Regions from separate parts of the Priestia sp. YIM B13489 genome, predicted to be linked through region 4. Evidence: riboswitches for the same ligand, from Rfam matches in the RefSeq annotation. Region 4 holds a riboswitch; each other region holds the start of a gene.
The links. Region 4 has a riboswitch for ZMP and ZTP ahead of ACFX4W_RS30435 (phosphoribosylaminoimidazolecarboxamide formyltransferase). Riboswitches for the same ligand answer to the same signal wherever they lie in the genome.
Positions count from the first base shown of each region.

Region 1: linked by a shared signal. The riboswitch ahead of ACFX4W_RS29120 (glutamate/serine transporter AimA) and the one ahead of ACFX4W_RS30435 (phosphoribosylaminoimidazolecarboxamide formyltransferase) in region 4 are both predicted to bind ZMP and ZTP.
Region 2: linked by a shared signal. The riboswitch ahead of ACFX4W_RS05920 (phosphoribosylaminoimidazolecarboxamide formyltransferase) and the one ahead of ACFX4W_RS30435 (phosphoribosylaminoimidazolecarboxamide formyltransferase) in region 4 are both predicted to bind ZMP and ZTP.
Region 3: linked by a shared signal. The riboswitch ahead of ACFX4W_RS12735 (phosphoglycerate dehydrogenase) and the one ahead of ACFX4W_RS30435 (phosphoribosylaminoimidazolecarboxamide formyltransferase) in region 4 are both predicted to bind ZMP and ZTP.

Region 1 covers NZ_JBHZOQ010000053.1:4,521,153-4,525,848, reverse strand. Annotated here, with positions in the region: gene ACFX4W_RS29125 (cupin domain-containing protein) at 1-461, opposite strand, end outside; ZMP/ZTP riboswitch at 847-925, shown strand; gene ACFX4W_RS29120 (glutamate/serine transporter AimA) at 982-2,577, shown strand; gene ACFX4W_RS29115 (DUF5105 domain-containing protein) at 2,760-3,806, shown strand; gene ACFX4W_RS29110 (acyl-CoA thioesterase) at 3,958-4,467, shown strand.
Region 2 covers NZ_JBHZOQ010000053.1:37,781-42,476, forward strand. Annotated here, with positions in the region: gene ACFX4W_RS05900 (serine hydrolase) at 1-138, shown strand, start outside; gene ACFX4W_RS05905 (cupin domain-containing protein) at 400-729, opposite strand; gene ACFX4W_RS05910 (class I SAM-dependent methyltransferase) at 782-1,417, opposite strand; gene yeiL (transcriptional regulator YeiL) at 1,526-2,188, shown strand; gene ACFX4W_RS05920 (phosphoribosylaminoimidazolecarboxamide formyltransferase) at 2,344-3,510, opposite strand; ZMP/ZTP riboswitch at 3,560-3,638, opposite strand; gene ACFX4W_RS05925 (hypothetical protein) at 3,870-4,163, shown strand; partial or broken gene ACFX4W_RS05930 (AbrB/MazE/SpoVT family DNA-binding domain-containing protein) at 4,533-4,696, shown strand, end outside.
Region 3 covers NZ_JBHZOQ010000053.1:1,345,150-1,349,845, reverse strand. Annotated here, with positions in the region: gene ACFX4W_RS12745 (DUF6143 family protein) at 1-258, opposite strand, end outside; gene ACFX4W_RS12740 (hypothetical protein) at 499-960, opposite strand; gene ACFX4W_RS12735 (phosphoglycerate dehydrogenase) at 1,084-2,283, opposite strand; ZMP/ZTP riboswitch at 2,452-2,530, opposite strand; gene htpG (molecular chaperone HtpG) at 2,741-4,618, shown strand; gene ACFX4W_RS12725 (tubby C-terminal domain-like protein) at 4,649-4,696, opposite strand, start outside.
Region 4 covers NZ_JBHZOQ010000053.1:4,788,526-4,793,221, forward strand. Annotated here, with positions in the region: gene ACFX4W_RS30430 (GNAT family N-acetyltransferase) at 1-37, opposite strand, end outside; gene ACFX4W_RS30435 (phosphoribosylaminoimidazolecarboxamide formyltransferase) at 119-1,285, opposite strand; ZMP/ZTP riboswitch at 1,334-1,412, opposite strand; gene ACFX4W_RS30440 (dihydrofolate reductase) at 1,541-2,026, opposite strand; partial or broken gene ACFX4W_RS30445 (cysteine hydrolase family protein) at 2,176-2,712, opposite strand; gene ACFX4W_RS30450 (SLC13 family permease) at 2,876-4,027, opposite strand; gene ACFX4W_RS30455 (methyltransferase domain-containing protein) at 4,491-4,696, opposite strand, start outside.

The DNA of each region.
Region 1 (4,696 bases), 270 kb from region 4:
GGATAAGCTCCAACCACTTTAAAATCAGCAGTTGACTGCAGACGCATATGCCCTGTTCCTGCAGGAAGTACGAGCACATCGCCAGCATGCACCACGATATTTTCCCCCATATGTCCACCTAGTTTTAAACGTGCAGATCCGCTAATTACACCTAGTGCTTCATGAGAATTACTGTGGTAATGGTGAAAATCATGTATGCCGCCTACCCAGCTGTTTTTCCAGTTGTGAGAATTAAAAATGCTCTCCACTTTCTCTTTCTTACTAATAAATACGTGTTCATACAACAAAACTGGAAGACGAGGGTGATTTGGAATGGTTCCGTCGTCATCAAAATAAAGAACTTTTACATTTGCATAATTCATAAGCATCCCTCTAACAATCTTTTTTCGTAATTTTCCCTGTTTTGCGCTTGCGTAAACAGAGAAGTTTGCTCGAAGTACTTCATTTGTTGCGAAGTGCATGATATGTAGGTTTTAACGTTTTCCTAAAAGAAGTCTCCCACTTCAAGCGTAGCTAAGCGGTGGGCAGTTCACTTTAGTATCTTTTCTTCATATTGTATATAAGTAAAGGGTCTAGTGCAAGAATTCTATGGATATATAGCTGTTAATTCTTATTATGTAAATGAATATTATATATTAATATAATTTTTATAAGGTAATCTGCTCGTGGAGTAAAAGAATCAAACAACAAGAAAGGTTAGGATTTTAGTTGTTTTTTGTAATTAAAAAGAGATTTCAGAAGTTTTATTCGGAATTTTACGAATAATTTATTATCTTTATAAAAGTAATGTAAACATTTTTGTGTATTGAGTAATAGAAATGAATGTTATATACTGATAAAAAATATATTCCTATATGTGACTGGCGCAACATGGATGACCATGGGGGAGCATATAGCGTATAAGCCGCGCGCCTGGGCAAACACTTGAGAAAATTCCGCAAGTGTTTTTTTTATTTTCCTAGGGAAGAGGAGTAGATTTGGATGAGCAATATGCAAAGGAAGATGGGAACATTTGCTTTAACCATGACAGGCATAGGTTCGATTATCGGTTCAGGGTGGCTGTTTGGAGCATGGAAAGCAGCTCAAATTGCGGGACCCGCGGCTATTTTTTCATGGGTTATTGGAATGGTGGTTATTTTGACCATTGCCCTATCATATGCTGAACTGGGCGCGATGTTTCCACAAGCAGGAGGGATGGTTAAATATCCTCAGTATTCACACGGATCATTTATTGGTTTTTTGGCTGCTTGGGCTAACTGGATTTCAATCGCTTCAACGATAACAGTGGAGGCTATTGCATCTGTGCAATATATGAGTACTTGGCCGTGGAAGTGGGCTCGCTGGACTCATGAATTGGTAGACAATGGCATTTTAACGTCCAAGGGGTTGGCAGTTGCGTCTTTGTTATTATTCGTTTACTTTTTTGTGAACTATTGGACGGTAAATCTCTTTGCGAAAGCAAACTCATTTATTACGATTGTTAAATTAATTATTCCTGGTTTAACGGCAGGGGCTTTATTTTTCGCTGGTTTTCATAGTGGAAACTTTTCAAGTGAGCATGGGGTTGCCCCTTATGGGTGGGCCAGTGTTTTAACGGCAGTGGCAACATCAGGTATTGTGTTTGCATTTAATGGGTTTCAAAGTCCTGTAAATATGGCAGGAGAAGCAAAATCACCTAATAAATCGATTCCGATAGCTGTAATTGGTTCAATTTTTATTGCAGGAATTGTATACATTATATTGCAAATTGTCTTTATCGGAGCAGTAAGTCCGTCATCAATTGCTGATGGATGGAATCATTTGAATTTTAATTCTCCTTTTGCTGATTTAGCGATTGCGCTTGGAATTAACTGGCTAACAATTGTGTTATACGCAGACGCATTTGTTTCTCCTTCCGGCACAGGTGCTACATATACGGCAACTACTTCTAGAATGTTATACGGGATGCAGCAAAATGGATACTTGCCAAAGATATTTGGTACTCTTCATCCACTTTACAATGTCCCGCGCCCAGCTATGTGGCTGAATTTAGCAGCTTGCTTCTTGTTTCTCTTTTTATTTAGAGGATGGGGTGTCTTAGCAGAAGTGATCTCAGTAGCGACGCTTATCTCTTATATTATGGGTCCTGTAGCGCTTATAACATTAAGAAAAACGGCTTCACACTTTTACCGTCCATTTTATTTAAAAGGGGCATCAGTTATTGCGCCATGCGGCTTCGTTTTTGCTTCCTTGACGCTTTACTGGGCAAGGTGGCCACTTACAGGTGAAGTGATCTTTATTATGGCAATTGGCCTGCCTGTTTATTTTTATTACCAAGCGAAAAATAAATGGGTGGGCTTTAAAAAAGAATTTTTAACCGGGGCTTGGATGCTTATCTATTTAGCGTGCATGATTTTTATTTCCTACATAGGAAGCGAAAAATTCGGAGGCAAAAATATTTTGCCTTTCGGATGGGATATGCTAGTGATTGCTTGCGTATCATTAGCTTTTTATTACTGGGGAATTAAAAGCGGCAAATCTAACCGATATATGAAAGAAGCTGAACAAATCAATCAAGAAAATTTTAAATCTAAATAAAAAAACACGAGCCCGTGCTCGTGTTTTTTTATTTAGGTCAGTGGAGAATTTAGACTTAGTTTTTATCAAAATATTGTAAAAAATATAGATTTTAAGGTTTAAGTATTTATACAGGGGGAACCTTTATTTGGGATAAAGTTCTAAAAAAACAAAATAAAGGGGATTGGGAAGCTGTGAAAAAAATGAATGTTTTGGCTTTGGCTTTTGTACTTATGCTAGTATTAGCGGCTTGCAACAGTTCTAAGGAAACGGGAGGATCCACTTCGGCTAAAAATAAGACGATTGAAGCATCCATTGACAGCGCTTCTTACATTTTAGTAGATAGTGATGAAGGAGCTACAAGTGAAGAAAAAGGGCTGTTGAAAGTTGATTTAAAAGTGAAAAATGTATCCAAAAACAGTATATCTTTATCAGATTATGACGGTGTGTATTTATACGAAGGAGATGAACAGCTGTCTCCAAAAACGGGAGTGAACAGTCGTGAGCTTGGACTAGAAAGCAGTGCATCTGACAAGATTGGCGCTGGAAAGCAAAAAAAATTAACATTTGTCTTTGAAGTCAAAAAAGATAAAAAGTACAAAATTGGGCTTCAGCCAAAATCATCTGATTATGATGAAGAAATCGACGAAGTGACATTAACACTGGATACGAAAAAATACGCCAAAAGCTATAATAAGCTGCAAGACCCAGAAAAAGCTCTGCAAGCTTACACAGAAGTCCTTTACTTAAACAAAGAAAACGTAGACTATGATAAATATGTAACAGCAGATAAAACAGCTGTCATAGAAGAACAGAAAAAAGCGTTTAATGAGGAATTAAAAGGTGCGTTTTCTAACAGTTTAACCGACAAAGCAAAAAAAGATTTTTTTAACATGTATAAAGATGTTTTAAAAGAAAAAGCAAGCGTGAAAACAAATGTGATTGCGAATGCAAATAATAAAGCCGTAGTAGAAGTGGAGTACACTACTCTTGATTTATCAGACTTATATTCATACGTATCGCAGCTTAAGCGAGCATACACAGATGAAACGAAAGATTACGATACAGAACACTCTGAAGAGTTTGTGGCTTCTAAATTCAAAGATATTGTAAATGAATTAGAAACGAAAGAAGGAAGGCGTCCCCTACGAATTTTTATGGTGAAAGAAGATGAGAAATGGACTGTAAAATCAAGTGACCTATACAGTGATTCTTTAGGTAAAACGTTTGGATCAAGCTATATTCGATAGACAAAAAAGAGAAGAATTTTTCTTCTCTTTTTTGTTTTCTGTAAATAAATCAACGAGCTTTTTGTAAAGCTAAATTTATCAAAATATGCTAGTATAGGTTCATTCATTCTTTTATTCTTATTATGATAGGCATCAATGGAGGTTCTTACTAATGAAAGCAAATTATTGTAAAGATACAAAGGCAGTTCGAACGAGCCGCATTTTTCCTAATGATATTAATAATCACAATACGTTATTTGGCGGAAAGTTAATGAGTGATATTGATATGATTGCGTCCATTTCAGCTTATCGTCACAGTCGTACAGAGTGTGTGACAGCTTCAGCAGACTCTATTCATTTTCTGCACCCTATTACGCCTCAGGATTCTGTATGTTTGGAGTCATACGTATCATGGGCAGGTCGTTCATCCATGGAAGTGTTTGTGAAAGTGATTAAAGAAAATTTAAAAACCGGGGAGCGTCAAATTGCAGCTACATCATTTTTAACTTTTGTGGCAATGGATGATGATGGAAAGCCCCGCGCAGTACCGGAGCTTATTCCAGAAACAGAAGAAGAAAAATACCTGTTTCAAACGGGGGCAGATCGCGCTACCACGCGTAAACAAGTGCGTAAAAAAAGCAATGAACTAGCCTCGGTATTGGATTTAGGACAACCTTGGTAGCATAAAAGAGAGGCCGAGACAAAAGAAAAGTGTTTTAGCTCAAATGAAAAACGAACCAGTGATCAACATGTTTGATTAGTGGTTCGTTTTTTTTGTTATGGTAAACGTAGGTTTCATCTGTTTCGTTCCTTCTAGCAGCTGATTGGAGGGCAAGAGGAAGACTAAGGGGGGAAAAGCGAAAGAGACGAGGAGGCTCATCGGCCACCTGCGGAAAGCAAAATCTTGCACA
Region 2 (4,696 bases), 4.8 Mb from region 4:
TCTCATACGGAAATGACTGTGTTAATTGCCTATGAGATGGACGTAGAAGGCGAATTATCACAGTTTAAATTGCATTTACCACCAATGTTGAGTACAAAGCCGATTGTATTTAGTAGACTCACAGATAGGATTTCATAAAATTAAACATAAAACTTACCACTTAAAATAATGAAAAAAGTATTAGACGAGACGCACCTTCTCGCTTAATACTTTTTTCATTATTTTATTTATATATCTCACTAAATGGTGATGTTCAACATACCTTTTCAGAATTTTTTCTTGGAAGATCGGTAACATATTCTGTTTACATAAAACAGCTTATAAGAATTTATCTGTACATACGTAAAAGCCATTTAAGACTTATCTTAAATGGCTTTTACAATGTTTATGTTATTTCATTTACTCATCAATAATTATGGTATCAGCGTTTATATCCTCGAAACAAAGATTTACTGTTCTTTGTTTCGCTCTGGTTCTATGTATTGTTCCAGCTGGTATAAGTAACGTATCATTCGGTTTTAACACGGCTGTATCCCTATCTTTAAAATCAATTAAAAGTTCTCCCTCCAAAACCATAAAAAGCTCATCTGAATTAGAATGATAGTGCCATTTGTATTCGCCTGAAAATACAGCTATACGAAGACAGTGATTATTAATATTCGATACAGGAAAATTCAAGTGTTGATCTTTAATATCTTTTGTAATTTCTTGAAGATTAATCTTTTCCAGCTCTAATTTCTCTAGCATTACAATTCCCCTTTATATGTTATCTATAATAAATTCAATTTAATTTCCCCATGTAAACTAAACCATTTGAACGATTTCCATTCATAGTTGTATATTCTACTTTCTTGTATTCTAAGGTTTCAAATTGATCTACCCATTCTTTCACACGTTCTTCGCTATGATGACGTAAAATGGCCCCATCTGGTAATTCAAAAACCCCGTATGTATGATACTTAGTGAGTGCCTTTTCATAACGTAATTTATTTCTTTCATCACTATTCAGTAGAAAGTCGTTGATGTAAATAATACCTCCTGGCTTTAGTACCCGTTTAATCTCATTTAAAATAGCGTTTTGTTCCTCACTTTTATGAACACATGTTAAAACTGCAAAAAGTAAGACAGCATCCAAAGAATCATTAGAAAAAGGAAGCTTCCCACTTTGAATAACTTGAAAATCGATTTCTGAGTTATGAGACTTAGCTCTTTTAATCATTTCTTCTGAAAAGTCTACACCATGTAAATTGTTATAATCGTAACTTCTTAATTCCAATAAAGTCCGTCCATACCCACAACCATAATCTAATATGGCAGCATTGTGATTAACATGTGTTAGGAATAATTCAGGTTGAAAAGGCGTAGTAAATTCTTTTTTATTAGCTACTTCATTCCAATATTCATCTTGTTTGATCATCTTTATGAAACAACTCCCTATTGATCTATCAACTTTTATTGCATCATAGCATGTAAAAACATAAAATAATGTGAGATATCTCATATTTTTATAATAGTAGGAGAAAAAATGAAATTTTTAAACGAGCCTATGCAAAGTTACTATATCGAGAAATACTCTATTCAATCACTTTTTTCCTTTCCAATTACTCCATTTATTCAGGTCTGCGAATTTGAACGTGGTGAATTTATCTATAAGGAAGGCTCCTATCCTCAATATATTTATTATCTTGTTGAAGGTAAGGCAAAACTCTATGTTACACACGAAAATGGGAAAGTGTCCTTGATTAATTTTTTACAAGCTCCAACATTTATGGGGGAAGTGGAACTATTAAATTCACAAAGATATTCTAAAGCTATACAAACTGTCACTAAAACCATTTGTTTAGCTATTCCTATTAACACCTGTAAAAATAAGCTCTTAACAGATGTAACATTTCTCAGATATTTATGCAGTTTTTTAAGTGAGAAAGCAACTAAAATTTCAGCAAAGTATACACAAAATCAGGCCTATCCACTCGAGAACCGTCTTGCTGCTTTTATAATGTTGTCGGCTGATGATAACTTTTATAAAGAAAAACATACTGAAGTATGCGAATACTTGGGTGTATCATATCGCCATCTACTCCATGTACTAGCCCAGCTATGTAAATCAAAGACTATTGAAAAGCAGTCGCGAGGTTACATTATTAGGGACAAAGAACGTTTGAAAAAATTAGCTGAATTAAATTAAAGACACTCATAATAACCTCGTTTCATAAGAAAGATGACTATATGTAAATGATATAAAATGTAGTTGCCATAATCGCATGTATCGAAAACATTCTAGAAGAGCCAATCCCTTTATAAGTCTTGGCTCTTTTGGGCTAATCATATTTAATTCATAGCTCAATGATGGAATACACGTATACCTGAATGTGCCATGATCATCCCATATTCATTTGCTGCCTGTGTAACTTGTTCATCTCGTAAAGAATTTCCTGTTTGAACCACATATTTAACGCCACTTTGAGCCGCACGATCGATATTATCACGGAAAGGTAGAAAAGCGTCGGATGCATAGGAAACGCCTTTTAATCTTTTTAGCCATTCTCGTTTTTCACTCTTACTTAGCCTAGCAGGGACCTCCTCAAAACATTGTTTCCAGTGCTCATTTTCTACCTCAGTAATATCATCATTCAGCCATCCATCAATTGCATTATTAACTTCTACACGAGAAATGCCTTCTCTGAACTTCATGTTAAGGGCTCTTGGATGTTGTCTTAGCCACCATTTATCAGCTTTTTCAGCAGCCAACCTCGTACAATGAATACGGGACTGCTGTCCAGCACCAATTCCAATTGTTTGGCCATCTAATGCGAAACAAATGGAGTTTGATTGTGTATATTTTAATGTAATAAGAGCAACAAGAAGGTCTCTCTTTGCATGATCAGGGATATCACATTGAGTCGTAACAATCTGATTGAAAACTTCTTTCCCAATCTGTACATCATTTCTTTGTTGTTCTAGAGTAATGCCAAATATCGTTCTTTTTTCAATTAGATCAGGCACATAATTTGGATCAATCTCTAAAATTAGATATTTTCCTTTCTTTTTCTGTTTCAAAATCTCTAGTGCTTCTTGAGTGTAGCTTGGTGAAACAATCATATCAGAAACCTCTGTTTTGAGGAGGTTAGCTACAGTTATATCCACTTCATCACTAAAAGCAGCACAATCTCCAAATGAAGACATCCTATCTGTCCCACGCGCTCTTGCATAAGCAATCGCTAATGGAGACAGGTCTAGGCCTTTAACAAAATAGGATTCAGTAAGTGTCTCATTTAGTGGAGAGTACACAGCTGCACCTGCTGGACTTACGTGTTTAAAGGATGCAGCTGCAGGTTGATCAGTAGCCTGTCGAAGCTCCTGAACCAGTTGAAAAGCGTTTAATGCATCTAGAAAGTTAATATAACTCGCTTCTCCATTTAAGATTTTAATAGGCGTGTTTTTAGCATTCCGAACTTTAGCTTTACTTTGATTTGGGTTCATTCCGTACCGTAAACCAATCTCTTTCATGTAAAAAATCCCCTTTCTAAATAAAAAAAGTATTTGAACTCATGTTCAAATACTTTGCCCAGGCGTACGGCCGTTATCTATGTGCTTCCTCATGGTTCTCCATGTTTACGCCAGTAACACATAGTCTGTTTTATAAGAAAATTTTACATAATAACAGTAATTTTAACAATACATTTAGCCGAATTTTTCTTTTTTAGTTGTATATGATATACAGATCTAGTTTACATAATACAGCTTTCCGGGACACATGAAGAAGGAAACCCTTTGGCGTAGAAGGATTTTACCTTTTTAAGTCCAAGTAAGATAGTAATAGTAACTTATAAAGCAATTGAAGGATGCAGAAATGGAGGGAAGTAAAGTTGCCTAACAGCGAGTATCCATACTATTTTATAAAGGTAGGTAAATTATATTACGTATATCATTCGTATAAGAACGTAAAAAGGAAAGAGGTATCCAGTTACGAATTTACTAATGAGGAATCATTAGCATTTCCCATTGATGAAGAGTCTGCTAAACAAGTGGCAGATGAATGTGGAGGTCATATTGTAATGAAGAATGCTACGTTTAATGATTATATCAGCCAAGGAGAAAGATGGAGTAATTTTATAGATAGAAAAAAGAAGAACATATGGAGAATCTATATCATTAATTGAATGATAAAACCTTTTAACTACTATTTATTTTGAAGAAAAACACACAATTTGTCGTCACTAAGTATAAATAATGAAACTATTAATTTTTATAAAATGTTTTAGTATTTACTTATATGCTAAAGTTAGTTTTATGTAGGTTATAAATATCTTAAATAAGTTACATCTCTAATCAACACATCAGATTAAACTAAAAATGCTGAGTGATTTAACAATTTCTATTATAATTCTTCCATGCAACCTTTATTTCTAACCTTATCATATTGAAATATCTTCCCTCGTCAAAAAATGTAATATATTACTAATGAAAACAATAAAAAGCATATTGTACACTTAATGGGTATGTAAGTAATATTTTATGGAGGTTTTAAATTGAAAGCTACTGGCATCGTTAGGAAACTAGACAACCTGGGAAGAGTAGTCTTACCCATCGAATTAAGAAGAACATTAAATATTAAAAAGAACGACCCTGTTGAAATTTTTGTAGATAATGAGAACATTGTGTTGAAAAAATATTCACCTAATTTAGCCTGTAA
Region 3 (4,696 bases), 3.4 Mb from region 4:
TTTTCCAGGCGGGATAGAATTAAACCAAATTTCAGCAGTAAAAGGTTCGTTGGAATAGTTAGTGATAGTAAAAGCATTCACAAATAAATCTACTCCGGAGCCGGAAGGGTTAACTAACCCGCCCCAAGCATTTCTATTTCCACCAAAACGAATAGGCTCAGTTTGTCCGACAAAATAGTCTCCTTTTAAAGATTGATATAAAGGATTAGGTATATTAACGGCTTTAATATAAGGTTTACTCGACTCGTAATTCGACATACAATCATCTCCTTTCTGTACTATATTTTATGAAGTTTTTCTATAAATGCTTGGACACATGCATTTAGAAATATATTTAATCTTTATATAAACGCAAAAAGATAGACCCGGTACTGAGCCTATCTTTTCCTATCGCTTAATGCCCTCGTCGACTGCTGGTGTATAAACGGATTGTTTTTTGACTTTATATTCCGATGCTTTTTTAATACTTCTACTATCACTTCTTAAAGTAGTAATCACCTATTCTTTTGTAGTCATAGAATGAAGAATCCTTACCTTTTTTTCGCAATATTCAACAATTTCATAACAGGCTGTGAGAATATCATGTCTAGACAGTTCTATTTCATCAAATACAAATTTTGAAAGTTGCTTCTGCAGAACCTCCAGCTTTTTGCTGTCTTCTTCATCGATCCATAGCCCTTCCGTAATACACACATCTGCTATTTTGTTAATAGATTGAGCCGTCCAGTTTAAGCCAGCTGAAGAAACAGTTTTTGTAAGTAAATCGTTTTTTATAGCTAGAATAACTTGACACACATGGGTATAGGCATCAACTTTCTTTTGGATAAATGCTTTGCGAAGCTCTTGTTTGTATTGCTCTTTCGACATCACTATAGCTACAACAGACGTAATGAATGTTCCTGCCAGCGCGATGAGCGACCCTATCAAAATTCCTATCAGTTCTCCTGACAAAACGTTCACCTCTTTAAAGGTATTTCTATATGCTATGAGAATGAAGGAATTGATATGAGGTAAACACCATGTAAAAACAGCCCTAACTTTTCTAAGTTAGGGCTGTAACACTAAAATATGATGGGAACCAAATTAGATAATACGACTTGTAATAATTCCTTCAATTTGACCGATTTTTTCTTCTAGCTCAGGCACAATCTCGTCACTTACTTGATTGTCAATATCGATCATTGTATACGCATATTCACCGCGGCTTCTGTTCACCATATCTGCGATGTTTAAATTGTAGTTTGAGAATACTTGCGTAAGTTGTCCTACCATATTCGGCACGTTGTGATGGAAAGCAGCTACGCGTTTTTTCCCAGTGTAAGGAAGAGATGCATTCGGGAAGTTCACTGAGTTTTTAACGTTTCCTGTTTCTAAGAAATTTTTCACTTGACGTGCTGCCATTACCGCACAGTTTTCTTCTGATTCTTGAGTTGATGCCCCTAGATGAGGAATTGGCACAACATTTTTCATGTTCAAGACATTTTGATTTGGGAAATCTGTAATGTATCTTCCAACTTTTCCACTTTCAAGAGCAGCTTTCATATCTTCTTCGTTTACAAGCTCACCGCGTGAGAAGTTCAAAATATGAACATCAGGTTTCATGATGCTAAACGTTTCTTTATTGAAAACACCTTTTGTATCGTCCGTTAATGGAACGTGAACCGTAATATAGTCAGATGCTGCAAATAGTTCTTCTAGAGACATTGCACGCTGTACGTTGCGAGACAAATTCCAAGCTGTATTAACAGAAATGAATGGATCAAAACCAATTACGTCCATATCTAAATCAAGCGCATCGTTTGCTACAAGAGCACCAATTGCACCTAAACCAATAACGCCTAACGTTTTACCTTTGATTTCTTTCCCAACAAACTGTTTTTTACCTGCTTCAACTAACTTAGGAATTTGATCACCTTGGCCATCCAATCCTTTTGTCCATTCAACTCCAGCAAATAAGTTACGAGAAGAAGCCATAATTGTAGTTAAAACCATTTCTTTTACTGCGTTTGCATTAGCTCCTGGCGTATTAAATACAACGATACCTTGCTCCGTGCAAGCGTCCACCGGTATATTATTAACCCCTGCTCCAGCTCGTGCAATAGCTTTTAAATTTTGGTCAAATGCCATGCTGTGCATGTTAAAGCTACGCACGACAATCGCATCTGGACTTTCGCTGTCGTTGTCAATTTGATAACCTTCTTGATTAAAAACATTTAGACCTTTTTGTGCAATGTTGTTTAATGTTTTGATTGTTTGTACTTTTTTTAATGTTAATGTGCTCATTTTGTACTCTCCTCTGATTATCATCGTAGTTTTACATGTTTTTACCTTTGGATAAAGGAACTTCATTTTTAATTTTTTAAAAAGTCTGGTTTTTTAGCCTACATATGTGATAACTTCTATATCCTCTCCCCCTAAACAGAAAGAGGTAAGAGATATGTATTAATCCCTTACCTCTGCCCAGGCGAACGGCTACGTCACTATATGCTTCCTCACGGTTATCCGCGTTTCGCCAGTCACATATAGTCTTTGAAATTAAGTATATTCTAGCAAACTCTTTCAGAACGTTCAACCTTTTTTTAAAAGTTTGCTTTTTTCAGTCTAATTTTTAATCTCTTTAGCGAATCTCCTAATATATTGACAAATACCCTAATACATGTTAAATAAGAAGAGTGATTAGCACTCTATCCACTCAAGTGCTAATTGTTTTATAAGCCCTATTTGGAAAGGAGAATTTCTTATGTCAAAAAAAGAATTCAAAGCTGAATCAAAGCGATTATTAGAGATGATGATTAATTCCATCTATTCTCAAAAAGAAGTATTTTTGAGAGAACTTCTATCAAATTCAAGTGATGCAATCGATAAAATTTATTACAAAGCCTTAACAGACGACTCCTTGCGTTTTAACAAAGAAAGCTATTACATAAAAGTAACACCAGATAAAACTAACCGTACCTTAACCATTACGGATACTGGAATTGGCATGACGCAAGAAGAGCTTGAAAGCAGCTTGGGCACAATTGCGCGAAGCGGTTCCCTTGCGTTTAAAAACGAAAATGAAACAAAGGACGGGCACACGATTATCGGCCAATTCGGCGTTGGGTTTTACGCAGCGTTCATGGTGGCAGATGTCGTGACCGTGATTAGTAAAGCGTTAGGCAGCGATGAAGCCTATAAATGGGAATCTACTGGTGCTGATGGCTATACAATCGAACCTTGCGAAAAAGAAACGGTTGGGACTCAAATTATTTTAAAAATTAAAGAAAATACAGAAGATGAAACATATGATGAGTATCTAGAAGATTATCGTTTAAAAGAGATTATTAAAAAGTATTCAGACTTTATCCGCTACCCGATTAAAATGGACATAACGGAAAAACGTCCTAAAGAAGGTTCTGATAACGAGCTAGAAGATTATACAGAAGAGCAAGTTATCAACAGTATCGTACCGATCTGGAAGAAAAATAAAAATGAATTGACTTCAGAAGACTATGAGCAGTTTTATTCAGAAAAGCGCTACGGATTTGATAAACCGCTCACTCACCTTCATATTAATGTGGATGGAACGATTCGCTACAATGCCATTTTATTTATTCCAGAAAATAGTCCGTTTGATTACTACTCAAAAGAATTTGAAAAAGGGCTTGAACTGTATTCAAACGGCGTCTTAATTATGAATAAATGTGCAGATCTTCTTCCAGATTACTTTAGCTTTGTAAAAGGTATGGTAGATTCTGAAGATTTATCTCTTAATATTTCACGTGAAATTTTGCAGCAAGACCGACAGCTTCAGCTGATTGCCAAAAACATCGGCAAGAAAATCAAAAATGAATTAAAAAGCTTACTTAAAAACGAACGTGAAAAGTACGAGAAGTTTTATGAATCATTTGGCCGCCAGCTGAAGTACGGTGTTTACAGTGACTTTGGCAGCAACAAAGACGTATTAAAAGACCTGCTTTTATTCTATTCTTCTACAGAGAAAAAGCTCGTAACACTAGACGAATATGTATCGCGCATGCCTGAGGATCAAAGGTATATCTATTATGCATCAGGCGAATCGTACGACCGAATTGAAAAGCTTCCTCAAGCAGAATTGGTTGCAGATAAAGGTTACGAAATTCTATATTTTACAGAAGATATCGATGAATTTGCGATTAAAATGTTAATGACGTACGAAGAAAAAGAATTTAAATCTGTTTCAAGCAGTGACTTAGGGATTGAAGCAGAAGAAGAACAGCTCAATGAGTCTGAGGAAAGAGAAAATAAAGAGCTATTTGACTATATGAAAAAAGCTTTGGGGGGAAAAATAGGAGATGTGCGCGCGTCTAAACGTTTAAAAACACATCCCGTTTGCTTATCAGCTGATGGTGAAGTAACGATTGAAATGGAGAAAATTTTAAGTGCTATGCCTGACAATCAGCATGTAAAAGCAGAAAAAGTGTTAGAAATTAACGTAAATCATGATGTATTCGCTTCTTTAAAAGATGCATTTGAAAATGATAAAGGGAAATTAGACCTTTATACAAATTTATTATATAACCAAGCTCTTCTAATTGAAGGCTTATCTATTAGTGATCCCGTTAAATTCACAAATGATATTTGTAAAATCATGATATAAAAATCAGGCGCAGAATCATTCTGCGCCTGATTATATGTATGGCATAATAAAAGTAGTTATATAGTAAGAAGCGATAAA
Region 4 (4,696 bases):
CAGCATCTTCTACGGTTGCTATACGTACATTTAACATGAAGTTTATTCCCCTTTATTATTAAGTTAGATATAAATAATGAATTAATTTAAATGGATTTTTAACAATCTATTTATAGCTTTAATGATGAAACACACGAATACCTGAATGAGCCATAATCATTCCATATTCATTTGCTGCCTGTGTAACTTGTTCATCTCGTAAAGAATTCCCTGTTTGAACCACATACTTAACGCCACTTTGAGCTGCACGATCTATATTATCACGGAACGGTAAAAAAGCATCGGATGCATAAGAAACGTCTTTTAATCTTTTTAGCCATTCTTGTTTTTCACTCTTACTTAGCCTAGCAGGGACCTCTTCAAAACACCTTTTCCATTGTTCGTTTTCTACCTCAGTAATATCATCATTCAACCATCCATCAATTGCATTATTCACTTCTACACGAGAAATGCCTTCTCTGAACTTCATGTTAAGGGCCCTTGGATGTTGTCTTAACCACCATTTATCAGCTTTTTCAGCTGCCAACCTTGTACAATGAATACGGGACTGTTGTCCAGCACCAATTCCAATCGTTTGGCAATCTAAAGCGAAGCAAATAGAGTTGGATTGTGTATATTTCAATGTAATAAGAGCAACAAGTAGGTCTCTCTTTGCATTATGAGGAATATCATGTTGAGTCGTAACAATATGATTAAAAACTTCCTGCCCAATCTGTACATCATTTCTTTCTTGTTCTAGAGTAATTCCAAATACCGTTCTTTTTTCAATTGGATCAGGCACATAGTTTGGGTCAATCTCTAAAATTAGATATTTTCCTTTCTTTTTCTGTTTCAAAATCTCTAATGCTTCTTGAGTGTAGCTTGGTGCAACAATCATATCAGAAACCTCTGTTTTGAGGAGATTAGCTACAGTTATATCTACTACATCACTAAAAGCAGCACAATCTCCAAACGAAGACATCCTATCTGTTCCACGCGCTCTTGCATAAGCGATCGCTAAAGGAGACAGGTCTAAGCCTTCAACAAAATAGGATTCAGTAAGTGTCTTATTTAGTGGAGAGTACACAGCTGCACCTGCTGGACTTACATGTTTAAAAGATGCTGCTGCAGGTTGACTAGTGGCTTGCCGAAGCTCTCGAACCAATTGAAAAGCATTTAATGCATCTAGAAAGTTAATATAACTAGCTTCTCCGTTTAAGATTTTAATAGGTGTGTTTTCTGCATTGTAAACTTTAGCTTTACCTTGATTTGGATTCATTCCGTACCGTAAACCAATCTCTTTCATTTAAAAATCTCCTTTCTAAATAAAAAAAGTATTTGAACTCATGTTCAAATACTTTGCCCAGGCGTACGGCCGTTATCTATGTGCTTCCTCATGGTCCTCCATGTTTACGCCAGTAACACATAGTCTGTTTTATAGGTAAATTTTACATAATAAAAGTAATTTTAACAATACTTTTATCTAAATTTTTCTTTTTAAATTATATATTATATACTAATCTAATTTACATAAAAGGTATTTATTGGTATCTTAACTTAATTAGTTGATTTTTTCATATACATGAAAGTAATGTTCATAATGATTTCTTTCATCTTCAATACCTTTTTCAACCGATAACTCTTTCCATAGAGAAAAATCAAACTCTGGAAAGAAGCGATCACCTTTGAAATAATGATTGATTTTAGTTATGTACAATTTATGAGTGTAGGGTTGGAATTGTCGATAAATTTCCTCTCCTCCAAGGATAAATACTTCTTCCCCTTCGCACATGGAAAGAGCTTGTTCAACTGAATGAGCTATATAACAACCTGGAGCTTTATAATTTTCATTTGTGGTCATTATAATATTTTTACGTCCCTCCAGAGGTTTTCCGATGGATTCATAATTCTTCCTACCTAAAATAATTGAATGCCCCATAGTAACTTTTCTTAGATATTTCCAATCATTTGGGAGTCTCCAGGGAATATCATTATCCTTCCCAATTACATTTTCTTTTCCTACAGCAACCATTGCAGATATGATCATATGGTCCCTCCCCCCTTTTCTTTAATTTTAACAAATAAAGGAGGACTAGATGTATATCCTATACGAAATTAGTTACCATAATGTGCGTTCCAGGAACAAAAAACAGCCTTTGAAAGGCTGTTTTTTCCTTTGAAAAGTTATTTATTAGATTAAAATATAATTTTCTTTACTTCTTTTAATGTAACGAATCTGCCGCCTAGAATATTATTATGATGTTCTACTATTTTTGAAGCTGAAAGCACAGCCGTATCAAATGTGCTATGAGCATCTTTTACTAAGATATTCTCTTTATAACCTAAGCTATATGCTCTTCTACAAGTAGTATCTAAACAAAATTCAGTTTGCATCCCTGCAATGACTAATCTTCCAATTTCAAGTTCCTGAAGTTTTTTATGTAGAGTTGTTTGATAAAATGCGTCTCAAGAAGATTTTTGAATAACTATGTCTGTTGGTAAGGGGCTAACATCACGATGGATTTCCCATGTGACTTTTCCTTCACTAAGCATACTATTATAACTAGGGTCTGTATGCTGGATATAGATAATTGGTACATTAGATTGGTGAGCTTTTTCCCTTAGATAAGTAATATTTTGAAGCACTTGCTGTTCATTCCATAAAGATCCACCTTCATAAGAAAACATGATGTTTTGGACATCTATAAGCAACAAAGCCGTTTTTTTACTCATTTCGTTGTATCCCCCTATTGAGTTATGTGGAAAAAAATTAAAAATACTATTATATCAAATTAAAATCTCATAATAAAAAACCAATTTCTCAGTATTAAAATTTGAGAAATTGGTTTTTTTATATTGGTAGAACCCCAAAGTTGTTTAAACCAATTACTTTGTATTAAAAGAAATGTTGATTTTTCATCGTAAAATAATAAACAAGAGTTAAAAGAGCTAAAATCGAAAAGTTATAAAAGCTAAACCTTATAAGGTACATTTTACTTTTTTGTGGATCTCTCTTAATAAAAAGTTTAAATGAAATTACACTTGCGAGGGAAGCCACAATCGTGCCAAGTCCACCTAAATTCACACCTACTAATAAAGGCTGCCAATTCACGGAGAATTTTGATAAAAAGATCGCAGCTGGTACATTGCTTATCAGTTGGCTTAAAATTATGGAACTGAAAAAGATAGATGTGGGACTTTTGAGATTTTCGTTGGCAAATGTCTGTACTACCTTTAATTCCGATATGTTTCCTATAAATATAAAAAAGCATATAAAAGTAATAAGCAATAAATAATCAATTTTCTTCAATAATTTTATGTCAAGTATACATGCGGTTCCCAATACGATGATAAACGCAAGTTTATAGCTTAAAACCCCTAGTATGGATACAGATATGATGCCAAATAGTATTCCCCATACTGTTGCTTTTTTTTTATTATTTATAGGAATATACGGAAGTTCCATTTCCAATGTTTTACTATTCAATCTTTGATTAAGAAAGAATAACAGAATAATTCCAAGAACCACTAATAGAAGGATTGTTGTGAAAAATTGTATAGGCCTTATTCCGTAGTTAGTAAATATGAAAAGATTTTGAGGATTTCCCATTGGAGTTAGACTGCTTCCAATGTTAGCCGCAATTGTCTCTAATATAACAGTATCTAACATAGAAGTTTGTATAATCTTACTAATTATAAGTGTTAATGGTACAAATGTTATTAATGCAACATCATTCGTTACAAGCATGGAACTAAAAAAGCATAATAAAATTAGGATTGCTGAAACACTTTTACTATTATGACATTTACTTAGTATAGCAATGGCGAACTTATCCAATAGTTTAAGCTCTTCCAGAGCCTTAACTACGAGCATAAGATTAAATAAACTGACTAATACTTTAAAATTTATATATTCTAGCTTTGGTGCATGGAATAAACAGCTTAAGATTGCTAACAAGAGTGATATGGTAAATACGATGTCTTTTTTAAAAAATCCACATTTCAATTTCATTTTTTTTTCGTTTTCTACATAAATATATTCTTTCATCAATCCCCCTCCAGTATTATCTATTCTACTACACACCCCTGTTTCTTGCATTTGAAATCTCAATGCACTTAAAAAACACCATCAATTCCATTAAATTACACAAAAATGGCATTTTTCCGTTATGGGGGTAATGATTTGTCTCGACTTGATGGGCAGGGGTAATTTACACCAATTGACAAATTTACGGTGTAAAGTTACTATGCCAAACTGGATGAACACCAGTGGAACAGTGTGACACAAAAATCAATTTAAAATTATCGCGTTACATATTACACGTTTTGTGGAATCCGTTATATGGAAGTAGAAGTTAGTTAAGTCTAATATTTATGATCATAGATTAAAACCATAATGAGGCACCCTCCTAAGGGTTCTTAACTATCTTTCTAGTTACCATAAAACGGATTATCGGCAATCTTCAAAAAAACAAGTCTCTCTCCATTAGAGAAAGACTTGTTTTGTATAGTTATAATTTATTTATAGTTAAAAGTTCTGTCGCTGCAGGAACAAAACGAAATGTTGTATCTATCGTTTTAACTATTATATTTTCATCATTTAAAGTTTCTACTAATTCATCTAAATAAGGGTATCGTTCATTCTTAAACCCTACTAACGGATAAATTCTAATTATACCGCCTTTTTTAGTTACTCGAATCATTTCTCGAATGGCCT